3 regions of the Photobacterium sp. J15 genome follow, and region 3 is predicted to be linked to each of the others. Evidence: predicted binding sites of a transcription regulator. Region 3 holds the regulator's gene; each other region holds the start of a gene.
The links. Region 3 encodes PurR, which represses purine synthesis genes. Its sites were predicted from a motif close to TNANGNAAACGTTTNCNTNA; they were not measured.
Positions count from the first base shown of each region.

Region 1: a site for PurR is predicted at 1,911-1,930, ahead of AACQ93_RS13265 (NCS2 family permease). Genes of this name have one in related genera too.
Region 2: a site for PurR is predicted at 2,373-2,392, ahead of AACQ93_RS16255 (uracil-xanthine permease family protein). Genes of this name have one in related genera too.

Region 1 covers NZ_CAWMUI010000001.1:2,949,357-2,953,629, forward strand. Annotated here, with positions in the region: gene gpt (xanthine phosphoribosyltransferase) at 70-528, opposite strand; gene AACQ93_RS13265 (NCS2 family permease) at 583-1,872, opposite strand; gene AACQ93_RS13270 (aminoacyl-histidine dipeptidase) at 3,116-4,273, shown strand, end outside.
Region 2 covers NZ_CAWMUI010000001.1:3,613,281-3,617,553, reverse strand. Annotated here, with positions in the region: gene envZ (two-component system sensor histidine kinase EnvZ) at 1-755, shown strand, start outside; gene AACQ93_RS16255 (uracil-xanthine permease family protein) at 835-2,205, opposite strand; gene recG (ATP-dependent DNA helicase RecG) at 2,582-4,273, opposite strand, start outside.
Region 3 covers NZ_CAWMUI010000001.1:1,531,801-1,536,073, forward strand. Annotated here, with positions in the region: gene AACQ93_RS07125 (carboxymuconolactone decarboxylase family protein) at 1-133, opposite strand, end outside; gene AACQ93_RS07130 (hypothetical protein) at 295-687, opposite strand; gene AACQ93_RS07135 (TfoX/Sxy family DNA transformation protein) at 944-1,534, opposite strand; cyclic di-GMP riboswitch class I at 1,670-1,772, opposite strand; gene purR (HTH-type transcriptional repressor PurR) at 1,989-2,996, opposite strand; gene hutZ (heme utilization protein HutZ) at 3,591-4,148, shown strand.

The DNA of each region.
Region 1 (4,273 bases), 1.4 Mb from region 3:
CGAGCATAAAAAAGGAGCCGGATGGCTCCTTTTTTAATCAGCATGTTAAATACTAATCAGTATCAGCGCTTATCGCTTCGCGATTGGATCAACAAAAGTTACAGCCATATCCCATGGCTGCTCGATCCACGTATCCTGAGCGATATCAACAACGTAATCATCTACCAAGTGCTTACCAGCTGGTTTTGCACATACAGTAACGAACTTCGCTTTAGGATACATAGCACGGATCATTTCAGCAGTGCCACCGGTATCAACCAGGTCATCAACAACCAGGAAGCCTTCACCGTCACCTTCAGCCTGCTTCAGTACTTTCATGTCACGCTGGTGATCATGGTCGTAGCTTGAGATGCAAACCGTATCAACATAGCGAATACCAAGCTCACGAGCCAGGATTGCAGAAGGAACCAGACCACCGCGGCTAACAGCAATGATGCCTTTCCATTGCTCAGCCGGAAGCAGTTTCTCTGCCAGCTGGCGAGTGTACATTTGCATGTTGTCCCAAGTGATGACGAATTTATTACTCATATCCGATGAACCTCTGAGTCAGCGAAACGTCCGCTGAATATATTTTTAAAACTGTTATAAGAAGATAATTTTAGCAACAAACAAGGCTGCGATAACCCAGACGCTAATATTTACATCTCTTCCCTTGCCACTCATAACTTTGACAGCAGCATATGTGATAAAGCCAAGGCCGATACCTTCAGCGATGGAGTATGTTAATGGCATTAAAAGGCAAACTACAACAACAGGTGCCGCTTCTGTTAAGTCACGCCAGTCTACACTGACCAAACCCGACATCATAAGGATAGCCACATAGAACAATGCACCTGCAGTCGCATAAGCAGGAACCATTCCTGCCAGCGGAGCAAAGAACAGAGCCAGCAGGAACAATACGCCCACGGTAACAGCCGTCAGGCCGGTACGTCCGCCAACCGCAACACCAGAAACACTTTCAACAAATGATGTTGTGTTTGAAGTACCCAGCACAGCACCAATTGAAGTTGCCGTACTATCCGCCAGCAGAGCACGATTAAGGCGAGGCAGCTTACCATCTTCGCCGATCAGCTCAGCTTTAGTTGCGACTCCCACCAGCGTTCCTGCAGTATCGAACAAATCAACAAACAAGAAGGCAAACACAACAGAAACCAAACCGACTTCAAGTGCGCCGCCAAAATCCATCTGCATAAATGTCGGAGCCAGGCTTGGTGGCATAGACATCACACCAGCAAACTGGATATCGCCGAACAGAATTCCGAGAACAGTAACAGACAGAATCGCAATCAGTACCGCAGCTTTATAACCACGGTGTACCAGCGCAATTGTCAGGAAAAACCCCAGAGCAGCCATTACCGCCGGAAAGCTGGTTAGATCGCCGACATGAACCAAAGTTGCAGGATTATCAACCACAATACCAGCACTCTGCAAGGCAATAAATGCCAAAAACAGACCTATACCAGCTGAAATACCGGTGCGAAGTGCGTTCGGAATGGCATTTATAATCCATTCACGCACTCGCAGAACACTCAGCGCAATAAAGCACAAACCAGACAGGAATACCGCCGCAAGCGCTACCTGCCAGGTATGCCCCATACCCAGAACAACACTGTAGGTAAAGAAAGCATTCAACCCCATACCCGGAGCCTGAGCGACCGGATAGTTCGCCACAAAGCCCATGATAAAACAGCCAACCATCGCTGCCAGACAGGTAGCGACGAACACCGCTCCCTGATCCATACCAGTAGTAGCCAGCATCGTCGGGTTAACGAAAATGATATAGGCCATTGTCAGAAAGGTCGTTAAACCTGCCAACATTTCAGTACGAACATCAGTGCCGTGTTCTTTCAGTTTGAATAGTTTCTCAAGCATTGCTCTCGGTTCCTTGGAGACATTTCGCCGCAAGTTAAAAAGTAAAACGTTTGCGCAAACGATTTTAGGCGGCGATTATATGCGGCTTGCCTGTCAATTTCCAGAGATTAACGTAATTATCATTAGAGATTTCGGCCAACAGAGCAAAAAAACATCCAACCTAAAGTCACATTAAATTTATTCCCCTTAAAATCATAAACTTAACGTTTAATTAACATATGTAGGTACCGTAGCATTCAGCATTTTCCACTAGTACGCAAACGATAATATGCATCAGGTTAAGTTTTTTATTGTCAGCTTGAAGCTATAGCCATAGTTATAAGGCTAAATTTAATGCAGATGGTGAGAGAAGGCTTATAAAGCCGTTTTTTTAGAAGAAGGAAATAAAAAAAACGCCACTTCAAACTGAAGTGGCGTAAGAATGTGTTGAATAACCAATTAGCGAGGGTATTCCGAATTCTCAAATCATAAAGGGGGTGAACAATACTGCTCGAACACCATGCCTGACTACCAGAGCCCGGCACAGTATCAAGAATTAGTAGCCGAAATAGCTTGGGTACTGGAAGTTTGCTGTGTACACAGAACGGTTATTCCAAAAATTTGCAATTGAATCAAATACTTTCATTTCTATCACCTTTAAATATTAAGTTTACTAAACACACATACATTTCGTGCTCAGCCATAGTGGCTTGACTTAATCTCAGTTCCTTGGAGGCGATACCTCGGGCTCGTCCTAAGCAGTTTCTGTGTATTTCTGTCTTCACCAGAAGATGTGTAAACTATACCCATCTCGTAATTAAGTTACAAGCATTTTCTTTAACTACGTCACACTTTTTTTATTTATGTGCACTTGAACATGCTTTTCTGTAATTTTATTACATTATCAATAGCGAGAATACGTCTCATTAGATGACATGAGCTGGTTGAAAATTACGAAACGAATATTGAATAACTAAACGCAACAAAGGGATATAAGCACAAGGATATGATAAAAGAGTGAATACTCTGTTTTATTTAAATGCAATCAATAGCACATCTTTCAACCTCAAAATCATCACTTCTTGCCAGTGATCACAAACTTAATCCCTGTATTTGGCTTTTTAAGATTTCACTATCACAGGCTTATCACCCGGTGGTATGCTTGAATCAATCGCGATAGATTAATCTGCTGCAATTACCAGCCCATTGGTTGATCTTCAGCTAATGGATCGCTTTAGCCCAAAAGTTTATAAGGGAGAATGCTGTGTCTGAAATCAGTCAACTGTCACCACAACCTGTGTGGCAATTCTTCGATCAAATCTGTTCTATTCCACATCCATCAAAGCATGAAGAACAGCTCGCTCAACATATTGTGAAATTTGCTGAAAGCGAAGGTCTTGAAGTTCGCCGTGACGCTACTGGTAACGTATTTATTAAGAAGCCAGCTACGCCAGGTATGGAAAACCGTAAAGGTGTAGTACTTCAAGCGCACATTGATATGGTGCCGCAGAAAAACGAAGACACCGACCACGACTTCCTGACCGATCCAATCCAGCCGTATGTCGACGGTGAATGGGTAACAGCAAAAGGAACAACCCTGGGTGCCGACAACGGTATTGGTATGGCGACTTGCCTGGCCGTATTGGCATCGAAAGATATTGAGCACGGTCCGCTTGAAGTCCTGCTGACTATTGATGAAGAAGCCGGCATGACCGGTGCGTTCGGCCTTGAACAGGGTTGGCTGGAAGGTGACATCCTTCTAAACACTGATTCAGAGCAGGAAGGCGAAGTTTACATGGGCTGTGCCGGTGGTGTAGACGGCTCTATCACTCTGCCTTTAGAGCGTGAAGCGGTTCCAACCGAACACGCTGCAGTAAAACTGGTGATTAAAGGCCTGAAAGGCGGTCACTCTGGCTGTGACATTCACACCGGTCGCGGCAACGCGAACAAACTGCTGGGTCGCTTCCTGTTCGGCCACGCTGAAGAACTAGGTCTTCGCCTGACTTCACTAAGCGGCGGTAGCCTGCGTAACGCTATTCCTCGTGAAGCTTTCGCAATGGCAACCCTGCCAGCTAAAAATGTCGACAAGCTAAATGAGCTGTTCACTTACTACCAATCAATCCTGGCTGCGGAGCTGGGCAAAATAGAAACAGACATCAACCTATTTGTTGAACCAGCTGAGCTACCAGCTGACGTGATGACTGAAGCAGTTCAGAAACGCCTTCTTGCTGCACTAAACGCTTGCCCTAACGGTGTACTGCGTATGAGTGATGAAGTTGAAGGTGTAGTTGAAACATCACTGAACGTTGGTGTGATCACAACAGAAGCAGACAAAATCACTATTCTTTGTCTGATCCGTTCTTTGATCGATACTGGCCGCAGTAATGTGGAAGGTATGCTGAAAGCAGTCGCTGAGCTGGCT
Region 2 (4,273 bases), 2.1 Mb from region 3:
GGGGAGAGACGCCACCGCATTTGCCTGAGCGCGGCGCATCGGAAATTCGTGCGGTAACCAAATCGTTCAACCGCATGTCGGAGGGCATCAAGCAGCTGGAAGAAGACAGGGCATTGCTGCTGGCTGGGGTTAGCCATGACTTGCGCACACCGCTGACTCGGATCCGGCTGGCAACTGAGATGATGTCGCCGGAAGACAGTTATCTGGCTGAGAGCATGATTAAGGACACCGAAGAGTGTAACGAGATCATCAGCCAGTTTATGGATTACCTCAAATCGACCAAAAAGCAGGAAGAAGAAGCGCTTGAGCTCAATTCACTGCTGCAGGAAGTGGCGGAAACCGAAGGCGGTTATGAACATGAGATTGAGCTGGCGCTGGATGATATTCCCGGCGTGGTGCACGTTAACGGGGTTGCGATCAAGCGTTCGGTAGCCAACCTGGTAACCAATGCCCTGCGTTATGGTAACGGCTGGGTGAGGATTGCCAGCGGTGTAACCGCCGATCGCAAGACGGCCTGGTTCTGTGTTGAAGATGACGGCCCGGGGATTGAACCGGAACAGGTAGCGAAGATGTTCCAGCCGCTGACTAGGGGAGATACTGCCCGTGGTTGTGAATCGGAAGGGACCGGTCTTGGCCTGGCAATCGTAAAGCGGATTATTGATCAGCATGAAGGGTCGATTTCCGTTACCAACCGCAGTGATGGTGGTTTGAAGGTACAGGTTAACCTGCCGCTGAATGCCGCTAAGAAGCTTTAATCATCTAGAATTCGTCTACATAAAAAGAAAGCGAGAGCCTGTGTGGCTCTCGCTTTTTTATCGGCTTTATTTCTTGCTGTTATTTTTTCTCTTCCGGCAAAACCAGATTCAGGATAATCGCCGTGATACCGCCTGCCGCCATTCCAGATGACAAGATGCTCTTAATCCATTCCGGCATGAACTGAAGAATCTCCGGCTTCTGGGCGATACCCAAACCCATAGAGAAAGACAGAGCCATGATCAGGATGGCGCGGCGGTCCAGCTCGCAACGGGAGATGATCCGTACGCCGGAAGCGGCAATGGTGCCGAACATTACAATGGTCGCACCGCCCAGCACCGGTTCTGGGATCAGCTGAACAAGGTTAGCAACCCCAGGGAACAGGCCAAGCAGAACCAGCATACCCGCTACGAAGTAGCCGATGTAGCGGCTGGCAACTCCAGTCAGCTGGATGATGCCGTTGTTCTGGCTGAAGGTGGAGTTCGGAAAGCTGTTGAGCACTGCGGCCACTGCCGAGTTGATACCGTCTGCCAACACGCCGCCTTTGATGCGTTTCATATAAACCGGGCCGGCAACCGGCTGCTCAGAGGTTTCTGATGTCGCAGTGATATCACCGATAGCTTCCAGTGATGTGATCGCAAAGACAATAACCAATGGGATCAGTAGTGACCACTCAAAGCCCAGTCCGTACTGCATTGGCTGTGGGATCGCAATCAGTTCAGCGTTGCTCATACGGGAGTTGTCTACCATGCCGCTCATCCAGGCAAGCAGGGTGCCGGCAGCCATGGCTATCACAATGGATGAGACGCGCAGGTACGGGTTTTTCACCCGGTTCAACAGCACAATCAGGCCTAGAACCGTACCGGCTAGCATCAGGTTATCCAAGCTGCCGAAGGTACCGTTTTCAATCGCGGCATAGCCGCCGCCCATGGAAGTCAGACCGATCTGGATCAGGGTCAGGCCGATCAGGGTAACCACAATGCCGGACACCAGTGGGGTGATCACGCGCTGGGCGTGTTGCAGGACGCGGGAGATAAGTACTTCTGTCAGAGAGGCAACCAGAATTGTGCCGAAAATTGCCGCCATCATGGTCGGCACGTCTGCGCCACCGGCTTTCAGTGCCAGCCCGGCACCGATGATTGGACCAAGGAAATTAAAGCTGGTGCCCTGAATCGAGAGCAGGCCGGAGCCAACCGGGCCGAAAGTGCGGATTTGGATGAAAGAGGCAATGCCTGAAGCAAACAGTGACATGCTGACGATCGTATTGGTATCGCCTGCCGGAATGCCGAGGGTCTGGCAGATGATCAGCGACGGGGTGACGACGGCAACAAACATGGCCAGCAGGTGCTGGACCGCGGCGAACAAGGTTTGCGGCAGGGGCGGACGGTCCTCAAGACGGTAAATCAGATCGGACTTTACAGGTGTTTCGATATCACTGTGTTGGCGAGTCATGGCCATGTATTTCCTTGGTGTCTCTCTGTGGTCCCGACTATTACGCTGAATGGGTAGCAGTCCGTGGCGGATGGATAACTCTGTGATTGCTGTTAATCAGATCCAGACCGTCACCGGGAGAGAGGGGGTGGATGAAATTTGTGCGCTATTGTAATTATCTTTCTGCAAATAGCAAACGTTTGCGTGATTTTGTTTAAATTATTTTCTGTTAGCAGGAGAAGCCGGGGTTAAGGTCGGAAAAGTTAAGTAAAGTGTGTAGTTGCAGATGTTGACTTGGATGCCGGGATCACAGTGGCGAATCAAATCGAATATATCAATGGAAAAGCAGGCCAGAAAGCCTGTTTTTTTACAGTTTCTGGCCGCAATTAAGCTGACATTAGGCGTTGGAGTAATTTTCTCGCTGACCCAGCCAGCGATCGATAATCGCTTTGGTGTTATCCGGGTAATTGTCGTGAAGATAGCGCGCCAGTTTCTGGACCTGGGGGATCAGATGCTGGTCGCGGACCAGATCGGCAATCTTGAATTCCGCGATACCGGTTTGCTTGGTGCCGAGCAGTTCACCGGGGCCGCGGATTTCCAGATCCCGCTGGGCAATCACGAAGCCGTCGCTGCTTTCGCGCAGTACGCCCAGGCGTTTCTGGGCTGTTTTGGACAACGGGGCATGATAGAGCAGGACACAATGGCTGGCGACATTGCCCCGACCGACGCGACCGCGCAACTGGTGGAGCTGAGCCAGACCCAGGCGCTCCGGGTTTTCAATGACCATCAGGCTGGCGTTAGGCACGTCGACCCCGACTTCAATCACAGTGGTGGCAACCAGGAGGTGAAGTTCACCTTCTTTAAAGCGCTGCATCACTTCCTGTTTTTCTGCCGGTTTCATCCGTCCGTGTACCAGCCCGATTTTCAACTCCGGCAACTGGGCTGTCAGCTCATCGGCCGTATCGGAGGCGGCTTGGGCCTCCAGTACTTCGGATTCATCAATCAGGGTGCAGACCCAGTAGGCCTGACGGCCTTCGTTAAGGCAGGCAGAGCGGATCCGCTGGATAATCTCAGCCCGGCGCGAGTCCGGCAGGGCGACGGTCTGGATCGGTGTCCGGCCCGGCGGCAACTCGTCGATGACGGACGTCTCCAAGTCGGCATAGGCGGTCATCGCCAGGGTTCGCGGGATTGGCGTAGCCGTCATGATCAACTGGTGCGGGTAATGGCCGTTGCTGGCCCCTTTTTCCCGCAGTTCCAGCCGCTGGTGGACACCGAAGCGGTGCTGTTCATCAATGATCACCAGTGCGAGGTTGTTAAACATTACCTGCTCCTGGAACAGGGCATGGGTGCCGACGACCATTTTAGCTTCGCCGCTTTCAATCCGGGCCAGTTCACTGTCGCGTGCTTTGCCTTTGAGCTTGCCAGCCAACCAGCCAACTTCTATTCCCATTGGTTTCAGCCAGTTGGCAAAGTTGATGGCGTGCTGTTCAGCCAAGAGTTCGGTCGGAGCCATCAGGGCAACCTGATAGCCGTGCTCGATAGCCCGCAAGGCGGCGAGGGCGGCGACCAGGGTTTTGCCTGAACCGACATCCCCTTGCACTAGGCGCATCATCGGGTGCGCCTGAGCCAGATCGTGCTCAATATCGGCTACTACTCGTTGTTGGGCTCCGGTTGGGCTGAACGGCAGGCTGTCGAGTAGTTTCTGTTTAAGGGTATCGCTTGGCGGCAGCGACCAGGCGTCATGTTGCTGGCTCTTGTTACGCACAGCCAGCATCGACAGGTTCTGGGCCAGCAGCTCTTCAAGGATCAGCCGTTGCTGGGCCGGATGTTTACCTTCTTCAAGCTGGTCGAGCGAAACGTCCGGTGTCGGGCGGTGCATGATGTGCAGGGCCTGAGACAGTGTCATCTGACGGTCATACAAACCTTCCGGTAGCAGCTCGCGCACTGCGGCTTTGTCGAGCAGAACCATTGCCTGATCGGTCAGGTTACGCAGGGTCAGTTGGCGCAGGCCGTCGGTGGTCGGGTAGACCGGGGTCAGGGTTTCTTCAACGCTGAGTTCTGTCGGTTCGGAAAAGACCCGGTATTCAGG
Region 3 (4,273 bases):
CCACCAGCCAGAATAAAGCAGGGCGTCGACCCCACAAAAGAGCAGGATTCAGAACGTTACCGTAATGGCGTTTTTGAAGCCAAAGAAGTGGTTTAATGAAGATGGAATACTGTTTTTTGGCTGGTATACGCACATGAGCCCCTTATATGTCTGTATCACTGTAGCAATATGCTACTTTTAGTATATCAATCTAGTTGGACTAATGGTCGGCTATATTACTAGATTGTTGTGAGACACAGACCGTTAATGGGGCAATTAAATTTCAGAAAATTAAGATAATTTTGATAAAAGTGCTTAGTTGACTGAAATTTGTACTACTTGTGACCTTTGTTGTTTGGCAATATCTGCTGTATCAGGATTTGCGACGAAGAGATAAAAGCAGGCAACTAAAGGTAGTGAAGCAATCACCATGGTCTTGCCAATGTGATAGTTGCGATACCAGTATTTCTTTGAGCGAACTTTTAAAAAGACACCCCAGCAAAGCAGCAGTAGGTTAAAGGCTGCAGTAATAATTAGTGCACTCTCAAGAGCTTCAAGAGAGGCATGTTGCTGAAGTACTAAAAGTGTCACTATTGCAGACGGAAGTAAACTGACAAATACAAGACCACGCATTAACCTGGGCCATATACAAAACTTGTCTTTAAACATTTGTTCAGCTTGTCCGGGAAATGGCTTTGAATAGTACATAACAACCTCCGGTTTATATGACGGTTCAATTTTACTAATCGGAGGAGTTAAAAAAAGAGTGTTGATGATTTTATGAACAGCTTTGTGAGAAGTGTCAATTTTTCACTCGTATTGACAAAAAATTGTCAATTAACGACTAAATAATTTAATTAAGCAATTATTTTTATATGCTACAAGTATTAATTAATCAGGTTGGGTATAAGCATAAAAAATAAGAGGTGACATGCACCTCTTATTATATTTTGCTTATCTGAATTTAATTCAGTTGTGACAGAAGCTCTGTACGTCGCTGTTGTGGAATTACAGACCAGTGCGTACCACTTACAGCACCTTCTAATGCCCACAGAAGCTCGATATTAACTGTATCTTTGTGTGTCTCCTGCAATGCTCTGTAAGCATTTAGGGAGCCCGCTTCATACAGTTCTTCAACTGTGCTTATGCCAGCTTTCTTAAGCATTCGCTCGTTGGCAAGGCGAAGGTTTGGCAGATCTTTAATACGGTTCGGTCCGCTTTTGCTTTTGGTTTCCTTATCCTGTTTGGCCGCCTCCAGAGCTCGTTCAGCTTTGCTGACAATTCTTTGAGGCTCATTCCACCATTCTTCAGGAATAGCATATTGCTTAGTTACAACAGGGAAGCCACGTTTTTTATAAACGTAAGGTTCCAGACCTGCTTTCTTATATTCTTCTTCGTTGTCGGCATTAGCACGTAAATGCAATTTGTCATTTACTACAAGCGCAAACATTGTTTCGCCTGAAAATATGCCAAAACCGCCAAACATTGAACGAGATTTAATATTCTCGAAACAATTAAATAATCTTAATGATTCTTTAAGTACTGGTTTGTCCATGCGTCTTCTCGGTGATAAATATTGTGAAATATCTTCGAGTCACCTAAAACAAGAGCGAGGATTCAGAATAGCAAAATTTACAAAAAGACTATGTCAGCGATAAGTTAAAGTCTGACATAGCCATTTGCTACATCCATCGGCAACCCCGCTACCATAAGTGACATAGTTCATAAAACTAAACACTTTTAGGCCGGAAGCTTTGCGTCCCAATCTTTCGAATGGTTTGCCTTGTTCGTGACGCTATTAATATATCTTAAGTTATGATTTTTGACCTTGCTCCCATTTTTAAAAGTGTGATCTTGGTCCAATAAATTAGTTCGTTTTTTGGGCTCTCGACGCATTTTTCATATCGATTGTTCATATTGAATACTATTTTTTTCACGGATGAAAAAAAAACCGGCGAGTTGCCTCACCGGTTTTATGTGTCAATGTCGACGCAGATTGCAATTACGATTTATGCATTAAGATTCTTAACAGAATTGCGAACCACCAGTTCAGGTGCCATTTCAAAAATCTGATGCTCGTGTTTTTTGTCTTTAACACGTGCAAGTAAGATCTCGATCGCCGTTTGACCCAATCTGCGCTTTGGCTGGTGAATTGTAGTCAGAGGGGGCGAGAAGTAAGGCGCCAAATCGATGTTATCGTACCCGATGATAGAAATATCATCAGGAACACGGATACCAGCCTGTTCAAACGTACTGATCAAGCCCATTGCCATGATGTCGTTAAAACAGAAGATGGCGGTAGGGCGATCTTTCATTTCAATAAAGCGCTTCGCCGCAACAACAGCAGACTCACATTCGAAGTCCCCTTCAAGCAGCCAGTCTTCATTTACGTCCAGCTCAGCTTCCTTCATGGCTTTGTGGAAACCTTTCAGACGTTCCTGACATGTGAGTTTGTCTGTGTGACCGCTCAGACAGCCAATCTTTGTGTGACCTTGTTCGATGAAGTACTTGGTTGCAACATAGCCGCCAAGTTCTGCGTTGTCCTGAATTTTATCCGTGTGCGGGCTTTCCGGACCCCAATCCATAATCACCATTGGCAGATCTTTTTGACGTTCAAGAAGCTCAAGTAGCTTTTCGTCAAGATCTGAGCACATGACAAGCAGGCCATCGACACGTTTTTCTGCCAACATGCGTAGGTAATCTCGTTGCTTGGAAAGATTACCTTCTGTGTTACAAAGAATCAGTGTGTACCCTTGGCTATAGCAGTACTCTTCAACACCGTGAACGACTTCGGCAAAAAACGGGTTGGTTGATTTGGTTACCAGCATTCCGATGGTACGTGTGGTATTACACTTAAGGCTTCGCGCGACGGCACTTGGCGCGTAGTTCAGTTCTTCAACAGCCTCTAATACCTTTTTTTGTGTAGCTTCTGCTACAAAACGGGTTTTGTTGATCACGTGTGAGACTGTTGTCGTTGAGACTCCAGCTAAACGTGCAACATCTTTAATCGTTGCCATACTTATTCTTCTAATAATTTCAGGTCAGAGGTCCCGACCGTTTCATATTCATTTAAATTGATAGTAACAGACAGCAAAATTGTCTTTGTATTTGGTTGTTCAGGCAATTTTGCTGTTTGTTACTGTCTGTTTTATGAACAAATCATCATGTACAAAAACGCCAAAAAGCCGCTGCAACGAGCGGCCTTGCTTCTCGCGTCTTTAACTGACGTTACATTGTTAATCGCTTGCGTTCACATTCTACTGAGTGTAGCGCACAGTGCAACGTTTCTGTATTCCAAGATCTTAAATCTTGATAGATATCAACAAAGTTAATGCACTTTAAGGGTGTTAAGGTGCATATGATGCGTTATTTGTTTGAGCTATTTGATAGTGCTGATAACTTTTGGTTATAAAACATGTGCTTTTGTGACATCTGTCTTGGCAATGCGGAATGAGGTGGGATACCTGACTGCTCTCTCTTCAAGAGAAGCGGAAATCCGGGGCTATTATATTGATATGGGTAAAAATGGGAGTAGAGGTTAGAAAAAACGTCTATTCACTAATGCCGTCTTAAAGCATGAAAACAACAATATCCCGGAGAAATACAAGTTAATGAAACAGGTAAAGCAGGTACGCCTTCAAAACCGGCTTGGCCCTGAAATTGCCGAATTTCGAGAGTCGTGCCAGACCCTTCAGCTCGCTACTGTTGATGCAGAAGGCAAACCTAACGTGAGTTACGCGCCCTTTGCCTTGCTGGATGATGGTTATTATGTGCTGATCAGCCAGATTGCTAAACATGCGCGTAATTTGCTCGAGAATCCGCAAGTGTCTTTGATGATGATTGAAGATGAAGGTACGTCGAAAACGATTTATGCCCGTAAACGGCTGACATTTGAAGCGAATGTCTTTGTGGTTGATCGTGAAACCGAACGTTGGCAGGAAGGTATTGCTGCATTGCAAGAGCGTTTTGGTGAAATTGTTGAAGGGCTAAGCGGTCTGGCTGATTTTTCTCTATTCCGCCTGGAGCCGATTCAGGGATTGTTTGTTAAAGGTTTCGGTCAGGCATTTCAGGTTAGCGGTGATGATCTGGTGGACTTTGTTCATTTGCAGGAAGGACATAAGCGTATTGTAGATGGAAGCGAAGTGACAACACCATCAGAAAAGCTGTAACAGCAGTTCGTATCTTAATGTAAGTTGCAACGTAAATAGTGATTTAAGGCCTGAATGAATATCAGGCCTTTGTTCGTTTAGGTCGTTATAACGGACAATCGCGGAATCGCTTGATCCGGATCATC